2 regions of the Virgibacillus kimchii genome follow, and region 2 is predicted to be linked to the other one. Evidence: predicted binding sites of a transcription regulator. Region 2 holds the regulator's gene; the other holds the start of a gene.
What was found. The regulator Rex, encoded in region 2, represses fermentation and respiration genes when NADH is low (regulators of the CRP and FNR family bind a similar motif). The targets are predictions, from matches to a motif close to TTGTGAAATATTTCACAA.

Region 1 (7,690 bases), 700 kb from region 2:
TATATTTGAACAGCAACTAAATGAGATTCCCGTATTACATGTAGTGGAAGCTGCTAAAGAAAAGGATGCATTGCCAACGGTCATTTATTTTCATGGATTTACGAGTGCCAAGGAGCATAATCTTCCACTAGCTTATTTACTGGCTGAGAAGGGGTGCAGAGTAATTTTGCCCGACAGCCAATATCATGGGGCAAGAGAGATGGATGTTTCTTCGGAAAAAAAACAGGTTTCCTTCTGGGATATCGTTATGAATAATGTCGTGGAACTTGAAGGTATGAAGAAAGAACTGGATGAAAAGGGATTAATAATGGATGATCGTATTGGTATCGCTGGAACGAGCATGGGAGGCATTACTACATCCGCTGCTCTCACACAATATTCATGGATTAAGACAGCAGCCATTCTCATGGGCTCCCCAAAAATAACGACCTATGCAAAGACATTGGTTGACAGCTTTAAGAAAACAGGGAACCTGCCCGTAACGGATGAAATGATTGAGGAATTATATGAAAAACTGCAGCAGTATGATTTGTCTCTGCAACCGGAAAAGCTGGAAAACAGGCCATTATTATTTTGGCATGGAGAAAATGATGCTGTGGTTCCATTTGACCATTCTTATACATTTTATGAAGATGTCTCCAGGCAATATAAGAACAAAGAAGATATCTCCTTTATCAAGGAAGCCAATCAGGATCATAAAGTAAGCAGAAATGCGATACTGAAAACGATAAAGTGGTTTGAAAAACACCTGTAAGTGTGAGTAATATCATTTAAAAAATGGAGAAAATATGTTTAAATGTAAGTAGGATCAAGAAGGAGGGATGATCAATGGACGAAGCGTTAAAAGAAAATCTGATGGGTGCCCTTGAAAACGTAATTGACCCCGAATTGGGTATTGATATCGTTAACCTGGGTTTAATATATGATGTAGACTTAGATGATAATGGACTTTGTACCGTGACCATGACATTAACTGCCATGGGATGCCCGTTGGCAGGCCATATTGAGCAGGATGTCCGTCACGCACTTGCTGATATTCCGGAAGTAAAAGAAATAGAAGTAAACATTGTGTGGGATCCGCCTTGGGGAAAGGAAAAGATGTCCCGCTACGCCAAAATTGCTTTAGGTATACCGGATTAATAGGTAAAAGGTTAATTCATACAGAATGAATTAACCTTTTTTAGCACGCATAAAGTTTTAGAGTGGGGGTCTGACCCCCGCCCCGCTAACGCGTTAACGCTTTAATGTGTTAGTGCAGCGGGGGTCTGACCCCCTGAAAAATGAGGGATGAATATGCAAGGAGAGCATCCTTTTTCTATTTGCCAGATTGTTGGGTATAAGAATACAGGAAAAACAGCTGTAATGGAAAAGCTGATCCGTTACTTTACCGCCATGAATAAGCAGACCGCAACGTTAAAGCATCATGGGCATGGTGGGGAGCCAAAAAAAGTAAAGGGAACAGACAGCTACAGACATTTACAGGCAGGTGCCCAAATCAGTGCGGTGCAGGGAGAAAACCAGCTGCAGCTGACAGTGGCGGATACATCGGATTATACGTTGGATGAGCTACTTTCTTTATACGCTTTTATGCCGATTGATATCCTTCTTCTGGAAGGCTTTAAACAGGCAGGTTTCCCAAAAATAATTATAATTAAAAATGAAGAAGATCTCGCTCTATTAAAACTATCCCATATTATGGCAGTTATTTCCTGGGATGAAAACATTCCGCTGCCTGCCGATAAAAAAATTTTCCTGATGAATGAGTTGGATGAAAAGCTGCCGGAAATCTCCGCTTTTATTTTAGGGATGGAAGGGAAATAAGGGGGATACATAGCGCATGACCAAAAATTTTTGGATTACAGAAGCACCGATAGAAATGAATGATGTGGTGGAAAAAGTAACGAGAAGAGAAGCGGGAGCCATAAGTACGTTTATTGGAACGGTGCGTGAATTCACTCATGGAAAAAAGACGTTGTATTTGGAATATCAGGCGTATAAACCGATGGCAGAAAAAAAACTGGCACAGATCGGAGAAGAAATAGAAAGAAAATGGGGGAACACAGCCTGTGCGATTGCCCATCGGGTCGGCAGGCTGGATATTTCGGATACCGCGGTAGTAATCGCCGTCTCGACCCCTCATCGTAAAAATGCATTTGAAGCAAGCAGCTATGCGATTGAACGCATTAAGGAAATCGTGCCGATATGGAAAAAAGAACATTGGGAAGACGGAGAATTATGGATCGGGGATCAGTTGGAAAAAACATCATATAAAGAAAAATTGCCCAGGGAGGAGGAGATGTTGGATGATTGATGTCTTGTTCTTTGCAGAATTGCAGGAAGCAGTTGGAAAGGATAAGCTTTCATTGGATGTGGAAAACATTACAGTAAATGAATTGAAGTCTACCTGGCTGGAGAAGTATCAATCTGAGAATCTGGATAAGGCAATGATTGCGGTGAATGAAGAATATGCGGGAGAGGAAACTGTTTTGGAAAGCGGGGATGTCGTAGCATTTATCCCACCTGTCAGCGGGGGTTAAAATAAAGAAGCTTCCGTATTGTATAGTTTCAATGTTCGGAACCATATAGGCCCCGGCGACATACGTAGTTCCCTTTCCAGCCGGATGACGGAATTGTACCCGAAGTGAAAGTGCAGTATGCTGCCGGGGCGGACATATCAAATTATATGCCTTTGCATCCGATCAGCCAAACCCAAGCATTTCTTTTGCTTTATCACTCATTTTCCCCGGATTCCATGCAGGCTCCCATACGAGATCCACAATGACCTCACCGACCTCTTCCACTTGGGAAACACGGTATTTTACACCGTTTATAATACTGTCATGCATGGGACAACCCGGTGTCGTAAGCGTCATTTTTATCAGTACATCGTTATCTTCATAGACACCTATACCATATATAAGCCCCAAATCCATAATATTAATTCCCAGCTCGGGATCAATGACTTCAAACAAAGCTGCTCCAACCTTTGTTTCCAATGACATTTTAACACCTCTCTATTTTACTAAAACCCTTATAATGGACAAGACATAAGCAAGGGTTGTGATTGCCAGGAAACCCTGGAAAATATACACCATGTAGCCGATTTGCCACAGTGCTCCTGCAGTGAGTCCAAGGACACTGACAATAAAACCGATAAAAAGATAAACACTTAATGTTTCGTTAATCATATCTTTCAGGGTTGGAACTTTTTCTTTACCGATCCGTTCCGAATATTTATGAGTCCACCATAAAAACGGTACTATTTTATATAAGTAACCAAGAATACTGAAGACAATCCATCCCATTATATAAAGAAAGATTAACCAGCTCCATACATTTTCATTGCTGATGTCCATTAAATTCATGAAGAGTGCCAGAAAGTGAATAACGAGTCCGTTTCCGATCGCGAATAGGGAAAAGGTAAATGGCTTGTCCAATTTTTTCTTCACTCTTTTTTCAAGAATTTCCTTTATATCAAGCACGAAAAATCCAAATCCCAAAAATAAAAGAAGCCATCCGATCGTATCAACGTATGGAAAAGTGATCCAAAAGGAAATAATTAATACAATTAACCCACCAATATACGTAATAAAAGCAGGCTTTGCCCATTTCATGGAATATCCATGTGAAAGGCTGAACATGGGTACAAGTTTATAAGAAAAACCAAAAATCAATAAACTGAACCATCCAGCAACTCCCAATACAATGTGGGAGTGGAGAATTAACTCGTGATTGGCAATCCCTCCATAGGCAATGTTCCACGCCAGAAAGAACCCTGCTGCAATGGTAAGAAAGAAGCTTGAAATCGCCGCAAGCACGAAATAAGTCATTACAGTTTTCTTTTCCTGTTTAAGGATTGTTTTTCCCATTTGCAGGATGAACAGCAGAATACCAAGGATAGCCAGAATTCCGCCATATATAGCATATTGCGGCGTTGTTCCTAATAATATGGAAAATAATGTAACTCCTATAATGGTAATAATGAGCTGTACAAAGCCTAATTTCTGGCTCCAGATGGGGGTTAAAAAGGCAACAGGTACAAGCTGGTACATCGCTCCCATAGCAATCATTGCCGCATAACCAAGCAGAAGAAAGTGAGCTCCCATCCATATTTCCGGAAAGCGAAATTGTCCTGCCGTTAATAAATCACTGTTTAAAAAGAGAATCCATTGGGATGCCGTAAGAGCTAAAAGAGCATATAATATGAATCCAAGCGGCAGCTTAATGTTTGTTTCTGTTTTAAAACCTGCTCCTAACATTTTTACTCACCGGTTTTGGTAATATTTATTTTGTAGCTTCCATCATCCTGTGGCTCCGTTTCATGATGGTAGCCCAATGCATCCAGCTCTTCATATAAAAACATCGGTCTTCGATCATTTATGATGGAAAGGGATTCCCCTGAATTCATTTTTTCCAGTGCCTTTAATGTGCGCATCATTGGCTGAGGAGGTTCCAGCCCACGGTTATCAATAATCATTATTCTTTTTCCTCCTTTTTCGTATAGGTCACTTTCCAGTGCTTTTTTTCTACTTTAACTGCCTCATTTTGAAAACCTCTTCGTTTTAAAACTTTATGCAAGGGAACAGGATTAAACGGAGCATGTAAAATAAACGCCTGTCCTTCTTTTAAATCTTTAACAGTGCCCATAATCTTATCAAAAGGCTCTTTTTTTAAGCGTAAATCTTCTCGTACATCCAATTCCACAAACGATTGGTCATTCATTCCATTCCCTCCTAAAAATAAAGATTAATTATATGATAATCATTTTCGGGAACAGAGTAAGTGACCAATGTCACAAATATTTTAAAAAAGTGAAGAGAAACAGGGTGGTTTGCGTAACTGTGCAAGTGAGGAGAGAAGAGGTTGTTTTAAAAAAAAAACAAAAAAAGTGACCAAATGATGGCCACTCCACAAGTTGTTCTTTAGAATAATTCATCTTCCAATGCATCGTTATCCAATACAATAAAACCTTGTTTATTTGTTTCAATTAATTTCTTCTTTTTCAGCTGTGTTAACGTTCTGCTGACAGTTTCACGGCTGGAACCAATCATGTTTGCCAGCTCCCTGTTTGTGAACTGGGACTTAATCACCGTTTTAAAATCATCTGCTTCTTCACCATAATTTTTTGCAAGCCGCAAAAGCAGCATAATAATTTGTTCATATGTGTTATGCAGGATTTTTTCCTGCAGCCTGCTTTGCAGATCAACGATTTTGTCACCAAGCACACGGAAAAGCTTTATACATATTTCAGGATGGGTGATGAGAAAGTTTTCAAATGACTGAATAGGAATAAATATGAGCTCAGAATCCTCTGTTACCTGTGAGTGGGCAGGATAATCATCCTGTCTGAAAAAACCCTGATGCGGAAACATATCCCCGGCCTGCAGAATATTTACGATCTGTTCTTTTCCATGTATATCGGTTTTATATATTTTTACTTTGCCTTTATATATAAAGTAAACTCTGTCTAACGGGTCTCCCTGCATAAAAATATGGGAGCCGGAACGATAAGTACGATTTTTTGCAATTTCAAGAATCGGTTCCATTTCAAAATCACTCAATCCTTTAAACAAAGGAAAGGACTGCAATAATTCCTGGGTCGATTGCATATGCAAGTTCATTTTAAAGCTCCTTTCCGATAAAGGCTTTATAATGAATGGCTGGTTCATAAATAAATCCTTTTTTCTTATAGTTGTATTGAATCGCTAACTCTATTTTAGTTTATCATTTTCCCAGGAATAATTTTAGTAAAAGGTTATGTTAAGTGATAAAAATCATACATTAATGGTGCTCTTTATCACTGAGTTTCTCATTAAATCATCTTATGATGGTAGTGTAAATGAAAATACGTCATGAGGAGGGTTCATAATGAGCGAAATGCAATTTGCTGCGAAAGTTCATGCACCTGACATAGAACCGAGAATCAGACACCCGAGAATCTTTGAAGTATTTGACGGGTTGGATGCCGGTGAGTATATGCAGCTGACCAATGACCATGATCCAAAGCCGCTTCAGTACCAGTTTATGATGGAGCGCGGTGAAGATACATTTTCCTGGGAATATGTAGAAGAAGGTCCAGATCTTTGGAAAGTTATCATCGGAAAAAAGTAAATAAAAAACTAAGAAGGTTCTGATTTATGAGGGTCAGAACCTTTATTTTTATATCTGTGCGGGAAGTGGCTTTGAAAATGCCGCCCATAAGTACATATAGAAAGCTAATCTGTATTTATGTGTCGAATTTTTGAAATATGTACAAACTGTGAGAAACATCACACCTTTATTAATTGATTAGGCGTAAAGTTGGGTTATAGCGTATAAGCTTGAAAAGGAGTGGTAACATGTTTCCTAAGGATTATAATGAAAATCCTTTTATCGTTATTTGGGAACTCACTCGAGCGTGTGAGTTGAAATGTCTGCATTGCCGGGCGGAGGCGCAATACCACCGACACCCGCTGGAGCTTTCATTTGAAGAAGGAAAGAAATTGATTGATGATATTTATGAAATGGATAATCCAATGCTTGTGTTTACAGGCGGTGATCCATTAATGCGTCCGGACGTTTTTGATATAGCGGAATATGCAGTGAAAAAAGGTGTTCGTGTGTCGATGACCCCTTCTGCAACTCCGAACGTCACGAAAGAAGCGATGGAAAAAGCAAAAGATGTTGGTCTGTCCAGATGGGCTTTCAGTATAGATGGACATTGTGCAGAAGTTCATGATCACTTCCGTGGAACTTCCGGTTCTTTTGATTTAACAATGAATGCAATTAATTATTTGCATGAACTGGAAATGCCGTTACAGGTAAATACGGTTATCTCCCGTTATAACTATGAATACCTGGATGAGATGGCGGAAATGGTGGAAAAACTCGGTGTTGTATTATGGAGTGTCTTTTTCCTTGTTCCTACAGGTCGGGGGAAAGAATCGGATATGATTTCTCCGGCTGAACATGAAAAAGTACTGCGCTGGCTGTATAAGCTTTCAAAAAGAGTTCCATTTGACATTAAAACAACCGCTGCACAGCATTACCGCCGTGTCGTTATTCAAAATAAGATACGGGAGAATAAAGGTAAAAGCAATAAGGATGAGATTTTCTACGAAGATGCCCTCATGAAAGGCGATACAGGTAAAATTGACGGACTGGGCCGCGCACCAAAAGGGGTAAATGACGGGAACGGTTTTGTATTTATCTCCCATACCGGTGATGTATATCCAAGTGGCCTGTTGCCGATTAAAGCAGGAAATGTAAGACAAACACCGTTGGCAACGATTTATCGTGAATCCGAGGTGTTTCAAAATCTTAGAAACCCGGATAAATATAAAGGAAAATGCGGTATTTGTGAATTCAGACATGTATGCGGAGGTTCCCGATCACGGGCCTATAACGTAACCGGTGATTATATGGAGAGTGAACCGTATTGCGTGTATATACCCAGAGCGATGAGGCAGAAGAAGAAATCGGCAAAAGCATAGTTCGACCTATATATACAGCGTGGCATTTTACATTAAATTGCCACGCTGTTTTTATCGTGGAGACGGATAGAAAGTTTGATTCATCCAAATTGTACAGGCGGATCCTGCCGGCATTTGGATTTGCTGCCGAAATACCGACAATAGGAGGTATAGGAAACAAAATTTGGTAAATGTCCCTGATAGCTATCCTGCTGCATTAAAACAAAAAATCCCCCATC
Region 2 (7,690 bases):
GATCGAAATGGAATTGCTCGGCATTGAACCCGGATCGGAAAACACCCAAGCAATTATGGATATTGCCCGCTACTCGCCATTGTTTATGGTCGTTCCTGCCATTATCGGGCCTATTTTGGAAGAAATTATTTTCCGTAAAATTATCTTCGGAGAGCTTTATAAAAAAATGAATTTTTTCTTTGCTGCCCTGCTGTCCTCATTTATCTTCGGGATCATCCACGGAGAGCCGCAGCATCTGTTAATATACGCAACAATGGGATTTGTATTTGCATTTCTGTATGTGAAAACAAAACGAATTATTGTACCGATCATTGTGCATGCTGCTATGAATTCACTGGTCGTTTTTGCACAATATAATATGGACCCGGAAGAAATTGAAAGAATACTGAACGAGCTGCAGTTTATCTTTTTTGGAGGCTAACATATGAGGTTTTCACCGCGGACCATGGCTATTATCTATTTCTTCCTCGGTATCTTCTTTATCTATGTAGCCATACAAAGTGTGGAAGATACCATATGGAATGTAACCACCGTGGTGCTCGCTTTATTTGCCACCCTGGAGATTGGTGTGAGCATCAGGTTAATGGCTATGTATTTCAGAATGAAAAACAATGAAAAATAAACACGCAAAATGCTCTTATTTTCTGGTCTACAAAAACACAGCATACCAATACTGGTATGCTGTGTTTTTTTTAGCCTACTTCATTTTTTCGCAAGCAAAATGCATTACCATGTTATTGAATCTGAGATAAGTTTTCAATCCACTCATCTCTATCTTCAATTACATCTTCTATCACGGTATATCTTACTGCAAATAAATCCTCATCTTTTACGAAGGTACGGGCAAGTTCTTCCTGATCAAATTGCATCGGGTCATTTTCCACCGAGAATTCAAATATTCCTTCTTCTTCGGTTTCTTCCAGCCGGTTAAATGCAAATTCACCTTCTGCCGTCATATCTGTTAAATTGGTCTCCATGACATCCATAAATTGTGCAACTCCGATTTCATCTTTTCCGCCAGGGAAATAATGTACTGTTACAAGTTCCGAGAAATCGTCAATATCATCTCCCGGCATCAGATATTCAGCAATGGCTTCACCCATATCTTCCGCATAGTGGATCAGTACCCATTCATCTTCATCAAATGGCATTTCCAGCCCGGATACAGCATCAGCATACTCGCCTTCCATTACTACTTCTTCTGCTGCCCCTTCCTCTAATGGCTCCCCATTTTCATCCAGTACAACGTAATCTACGAGCTCCGTATCATAAATCTTCCATTCTCCATCTTCCGGACGCAAAATATGGACACCGGTCAGTTCATTATTTTCATAAACCGGCCCATCCAGTTTAATATTCGTCTGTGTGTAAAAAACCCTTGCTTCCTCTTCGGATTTTTCTTCCACTTCCATATCAGAAATGTCAATGTCCAATGTGTAAACGGACATATCTTCCAGGATTTGCTCCGTCTCTGCATATCCCGGTGATTCAGAGTGCAGTGTTTCCATATGGGCTGTCTTATCATCATCCGCCATAGTCGCCACGTTACGCTCGAGGACTGCAAACAACTCCTCATCCTCCGGTATGCTTGCTTCTTCCTCCTCTTCCTCAGCTTCTTCCTCTTCTTCGGTTGCTTCAGCTTCTTCTTCCGTGTCCGCCTCTTCTTCTTCGGCCTCATCTACTCCTGCATCATCATTACAGGCTGCCAGGAAAATACCGAGCAAAAGACCCAAGGCCAAAAGTAACAGTTTCCACTCTCTCACTTACGCTACCTCCTATGTAATTGTTTAATAAAATCAAGGCTGCTCACAAGAAATTTGGCTACTGCCCACCTTTGCAGTAGCCCCTATGGTACTTATGCAGAAGAAAATACTTTAGTGCCGATTAGAAAAGCTCGCCCTATAGCGAATCTTTAGCTTTTCTTATACTTAGCACTTAAAAATTTTTACTACCTCGAAATACTTCTCTGGGACCACGGTACAGCAGTTCCTAGCCCCACCATAAAGATTTGCAAAAATTTTATACTTTCTTTCTTGCAAGTAAGGAAATATAGTCAGCATAGCACGCTTGTTTTTATGTACAGCCTTCATTTCTCGCGTGCTTTCTTCAAGTTTCTATGGTGCCCCCGTCATTCATTTTCATATTTTCAAAGAAAAAGTGCATTATTTATTTGCTTAAAGGGTGCATCGCCATTATTTTGTATTATTGCAAATAATTTTAAAAACCGGATAACACCTGATTAGAAAAAATGATTATTTCACAACCATTATGAAGAAAGCATCACCCTATATCATAGACTATGGCCAGGCATCCGAAAAGATGCCTTTTGACTTATAAAACCAAAATTTATAGGTATAATTTACTATTTTAAATTTATTTCAAGAATTCCCACAAATTTTATGCCGCAAAAAAGAGACCTTTTCAGCCTCTTAATTCTCCACCGAGTTCTTTGTTAAAGGATAATGTTTCAGGAAATATACCAAGGCCTGCAGTTCCACGGCCAAATCGATATGATGAACCCGTATATGATTGGGTACAGTAATGCGTGCAGGGGTAAAATTTAATATTCCTGTAATCCCCAGATCAACTAACCTATCCGTAACAGTGTCCGCTTCCTCTGCGGGAATGGTCAAAATGGCAACTTCAATCCCTTCCATTTTTTCCTCCAGCTGATCGATATGGTAGATGGGTACATCACTGATTGTCGTGCCAACTTTAGTAGGATCAGCATCAAATCCCATTTGGATCCTTATATTGTTGTTTTTCAGGAAATTATAATTTAGAAAGGCTGTTCCCAGGTTACCGACTCCAATCAATGCAACATCTGTAACTTCATCCTGGTCCAATGTTTTTCTAAAAAAACCAAGCAGGTATTCCACATTATACCCATAACCTTTCTTACCAAGCGCACCAAAGTAGGAAAAATCCCTGCGTATGGTGGCAGAGTCGACTTTCACCGCTTCGCTCAGCTCTTTGGAAGAAACCCTGCGTTTCCCCTGGTGGTTTAAATTATTTAAAAATCGGTAATAAAGCGGCAATCGCTTTGCCGTTGCTTGTGGTATTTTATTCTGATCCATGTTGATTCCTCTTTTCTTCCCGGTAGTAGTCTCCTGACTTTCCACCTTTTTTCTCCACTAAATAGGTTTGACCAATAACCATTGATTTATCAATGGATTTACACATATCGTAGATGGTAAGCGCGGTGGCAGAAGCTGCTATTAAAGCTTCCATCTCCACACCCGTGGAACCTTTCGTCTTTACAAACGCTTTTATACCCAGCTCGTAGGTACCGTCTTTCACAAACCATTCAAAGGAAATATCAATAGAAGTTAATGGCAGCGGATGGCACATAGGAATGATATCGGACGTTTTCTTGGCTGCCATCACGCCTGCAACCTGCCCTACTGCGAGCACATCCCCTTTTTTTATACTTTTTTCCGTAATTTTATAATATATTTCTTCATTAACCAAGATACTAGTTCTGGCTATAGCAGTCCGCTCTGTTTCTTTTTTCTCGCTAATATCCACCATTCGAGCTCTGCCTTCTTCATTAAAATGTGTGAAATCAGACATTCGCTTCACTCCATTATTCCAGCGTTTATCTCTATTTTAACAGAAATTCAGCCGGAAGTCGTGATTTATTTCACAATTATATTGCTTGCTCCATCAATTATAAGATAAACTGGAAGGTGATGAGGTGAAGATAATGATTCAGATGCAAATAAATGCGCTTTCCAAATCTTACGGTGCGGAAGAGATTTTATCTAATATAAAACTGGAAGTGAAACAAAATGACCGGATCGCCATTGTCGGGAGAAATGGTGCAGGAAAATCAACCTTAATGAAAATTATGGCCGGGGAGCTTACCTATGATGAAGGAGAGCTTTTTAAGCCAAAAGATTTAACGATCGGTTATCTTGCACAGCATACTGTACTGGAGTCTGAGAAGTCGATCTGGGATGAAATGCTGGAAGTGTTTTCCCATTTGCTTCACAAAGAAAACGAACTGCGGACAATGGAAAAAAAACTGCAAAAATCGGACACCCTCTCCGGCAAGGATTATGAAAAGCTGCTGCATGATTACGATCAGCTCATGGAAAACTTCCAAAAAGAAGGCGGATATACGTATGAAGCCGATATAAAGTCTGTACTCACCGGACTCCATTTCCATCATTTTGATTACGATACACCGATCAGTGAATTAAGCGGTGGACAAAAGACGAGACTTTCTTTGGGTAAATTGCTGTTGAGCAGGCCGGACCTTCTCCTGCTGGATGAGCCGACAAACCATTTGGATATGGACACCCTCAACTGGCTCGAAAATTACTTGGTGGGATATCCCGGTTCCATTGTAGTCATTTCCCATGACCGTTATTTTCTCGATAAGACCGTTTCCATCGTCTATGAAATTTCACGGCATAAAACAAAAAAGTATCATGGTTCCTACAGTGATTTTCTGAAACAGAAAGCCTTGGACTATGAAAAAGAACTGAAGGAATTTGAAAGACAGCAAACTGAAATAAAGCGGCTGGAGGATTTTATTCAGCGCAATATTGCCAGGGCTTCGACGACAAAAAGAGCGCAAAGCAGAAGGAAACAGCTGAACCGTATGGAAAAACTCGACAAGCCATTGGGGGATGAGTCTTCTGCCAACTTTTCCTTTCAAATAAACAGACGAAGCGGAAATGACGTATTAAAATTGGAGGATCTTTCATTTCGCTATGAAGAGGAAGAAGCGATGTTGTTCAGAAATGCCACGCTCCATGTGAACCGTGGGGAAAGAATTGCGCTTATCGGTCCAAATGGTGTCGGAAAAACAACCCTGCTGAAAACCATCCTGGGGAAAAATACACCAAGCAGCGGCACGATTCAAATAGGAACGAACGTACAAATCGGATACTATGACCAGGAACAGGCTAACTTGACATCCTCCAAAACGGTACTTAACGAATTATGGGATGATTACCCGCAGATTAATGAAAAAGATATCCGTACCGTTTTAGGGAACTTTCTATTTACCGGGGATGAAGTATTAAAACCGGTCCAAGCTTTAAGCGGGGGAGAAAAAGCAAGGCTGGCACTGGCCAAGCTGATGATGCAAAAGGCAAACCTGCTTATTATGGACGAGCCGACAAACCACCTGGACATCGACAGTAAAGAGGTATTGGAAGCAGCACTGCAGGATTATCCGGGAACGATTATTTTTGTTTCTCATGACCGTTATTTTATCAACAGAATTACCGACCAGGTAGCTGAAATGAATAAAGACGGAATTACTCTTTATCTCGGCGATTATGATTATTACACAGAAAAGAAAGAAGAAGAAGCTGAACGAAAAAGGTTAAGAGAAGCGGGAGAAAAAGCAAAAAAACGGGAAGCAAAGAAAAACAGCTACTGGGAAGTAAAACAGCTGCAAAGTGAACAGCGGAAGCGAAAAAGAAAAATTAGCGAGTTGGAAACCCAAATAGAGAAACTGGAAGAAGCCATTGCAGAACTGGAGGAGCAGATGACAGACCCGGAAGTCTACCAGGACCATGAGAAAGCCTTAAGCCTGACCATGGAAACAAATGAATTAAAACAGCAAGCTGAGGTATTAATGGAAGAATGGGCCGGTTTGCAGGAAGAGGAAGAAGCGAATTTGTAAGCAAAAGGAAGATAGAATAGTTGAGCTATACCTGTCTTTCGCGCAATGAAAACAGTGTTCTTTTTTTACACTGAGCATAGGCTTCCCGACCATCTCGTGTAGCTTTTAAATATGGCCTGATCCTTTAAAGCTACGCATTATATGAAAAATAAAAAGAATCCATTTTGAAAAAAGTTGTATCAAAATGGATTCTTTATTTTTTGTTTGGTGAAGTCTTTATAACAACCAAAAAAACCCGTTGTGAAGAATCTTTTCTAATTATATAGAAATCAAACACCATCATTAGATATGCTCATTCTCTATGATTAACTTCTTATTTTACAATCCATCCACCATCAACTGGCACAACCGCCCCATGCATAAAGGAAAAATCTTCACTTGCCAGGAATAATGCAACAGTAGCAATTTCTTCCGCTTGACCATATCTGCCTGCCGGAACAGAATTTACTGCTTCCATTACATCTGCTGAACCTTCTTCAAAGATTTCTTTTGTCATACCTGTTTCAATTGCTCCAGGTGCAATTGCATTTGCTTTTATACCTTTTGGACCATAATCAAATGAAAGCTGTCTTGTATAGCCGGCAATACCATGCTTAGCAGCTGTATATGCTGCGCCACCGCCTCCTGCAACAAATGCGGCAATGGAAGCAATATTGATAACGGTACCTTGTCCGTTTTCAATCATTTGTGGAAGTACGGCGTTCGTCACATAGTAAACACCTTTCAGATTTATATTAATAGTTTTATCCCAAAGATCTTCTGATGTTTCCAGACTTGGAGCATATCCATCTAGAATACCGGCTGTATTACTTAGAATATCAACCCTTCCGTACTGTTGCAGTCCCTTATTAACTGCAGCTTCTACACTGGCTTTGTTTGATACATCTATTTCTACTGCCAATGCATCTCCGCCTTCAGTTTTAATTTCTTCTGCAACTTTTTTCACCCCTTCAATATTAATATCAGCGCCTATGACGGTTGCACCTTCTTTTGCAAAAAGGGAAGCTTGAGCTTTACCCATCCCAGATCCTGCACCTGTTATAAATGCAATTTTGTTATCCAATTTTCCCACTTTAATTCTCCTTTTAATGTAGTATTAAAATCGCTTCGTTATAAATGTAAGCATTATTTCGACATTGCTAAACATCTATACGCACGCAGACACTAAGAGCATACTCTTTTCAAGCGAAGTTACTAATTAAATATCTTAGTTATATGCAAATAAGTGAGGTTAATACTTTGGACCTAAATCAATATTTAACCGAAAAAAGTACCTATGCTGTCTCATTACCCTCTTTTAATAAAGCACCCGATTATTAAAAACAGAATAACTGGAACATTAATCTAAATAAAACCCTAATAATTGGGGTAACATTAAAAAGAGGTGATTACATGGATAAAGAAGAATTAAAACTCACATCTGCTGAAATAGGAACATTGTGGGGACAATATATAAATGGTACTGCTGTTGATATTGTAAATAAATATATGTTGTCCATTATAGAAGATGATAAGATAAAAGAAATATTCCAAGATGCAATAAAAACTTTCGATAAACAAAAGCAACAAATAAAAAAGTTTATTGAGAACGAAAGATTTCCAGTTCCAGTTGGGTTTTCAGAATCAGACCTTAATAAAGGAACCGAAAGATTGTTTTCTGACATATTTTGTTTGCAATACTTACACATTATGACGTTGCATGGTTTATTAGGGCATACTACATCACTTAGTTCTTCTGTTAGAAGGGATTTAAGACATTTTTATGAATCATGCAGCAATGATGGAATGAGTATGTATCAGCGAACTACTGAATTACTATTGGAGAAGGGACATTTTCAAAGGGACCCTTACTTTTACCCTGAAAAAAAACCGGAATTTGTCTCAGGTCAACAATTTATTAATGGCTTTTTTGGAGATAAACGTCCTTTAGCTGCAACAGAAATTATTGCACTCTCCCTTAATATAAAAAAGAAAATAATGGAAAAATCACTTTCAATAGGATTTAGCCAAGTGACAAAATCAAAAGAGGTGAGAAAATTTTTAGAG

Region 1: ACZ42C_RS01375 (DUF2249 domain-containing protein) is a predicted target of Rex. The motif match lies at 4,781-4,798, and genes of this name have one in related genera.

The regions. Positions count from the first base shown of each region.
Region 1 is NZ_AP043951.1:227,700-235,389, forward strand. It holds gene yjfP (esterase) at 1-754, shown strand, start outside; gene ACZ42C_RS01340 (metal-sulfur cluster assembly factor) at 829-1,140, shown strand; gene mobB (molybdopterin-guanine dinucleotide biosynthesis protein B) at 1,294-1,821, shown strand; gene ACZ42C_RS01350 (molybdenum cofactor biosynthesis protein MoaE) at 1,838-2,311, shown strand; gene moaD (molybdopterin converting factor subunit 1) at 2,304-2,537, shown strand; gene ACZ42C_RS01360 (metal-sulfur cluster assembly factor) at 2,700-3,002, opposite strand; gene ACZ42C_RS01365 (hypothetical protein) at 3,015-4,259, opposite strand; gene ACZ42C_RS01370 (DUF2249 domain-containing protein) at 4,262-4,477, opposite strand; gene ACZ42C_RS01375 (DUF2249 domain-containing protein) at 4,477-4,722, opposite strand; gene ACZ42C_RS01380 (Crp/Fnr family transcriptional regulator) at 4,923-5,621, opposite strand; gene ACZ42C_RS01385 (DUF2249 domain-containing protein) at 5,878-6,111, shown strand; gene ACZ42C_RS01390 (TIGR04053 family radical SAM/SPASM domain-containing protein) at 6,339-7,472, shown strand.
Region 2 is NZ_AP043951.1:3,750,087-3,757,776, reverse strand. It holds gene ACZ42C_RS18330 (CPBP family intramembrane glutamic endopeptidase) at 1-421, shown strand, start outside; gene ACZ42C_RS18325 (YdiK family protein) at 425-622, shown strand; gene ACZ42C_RS18320 (hypothetical protein) at 735-1,763, opposite strand; gene ACZ42C_RS18315 (redox-sensing transcriptional repressor Rex) at 2,430-3,077, opposite strand; gene moaC (cyclic pyranopterin monophosphate synthase MoaC) at 3,064-3,573, opposite strand; gene ACZ42C_RS18305 (ABC-F family ATP-binding cassette domain-containing protein) at 3,707-5,644, shown strand; gene ACZ42C_RS18300 (SDR family NAD(P)-dependent oxidoreductase) at 5,958-6,716, opposite strand; gene ACZ42C_RS18295 (DUF3231 family protein) at 7,037-7,690, shown strand, end outside.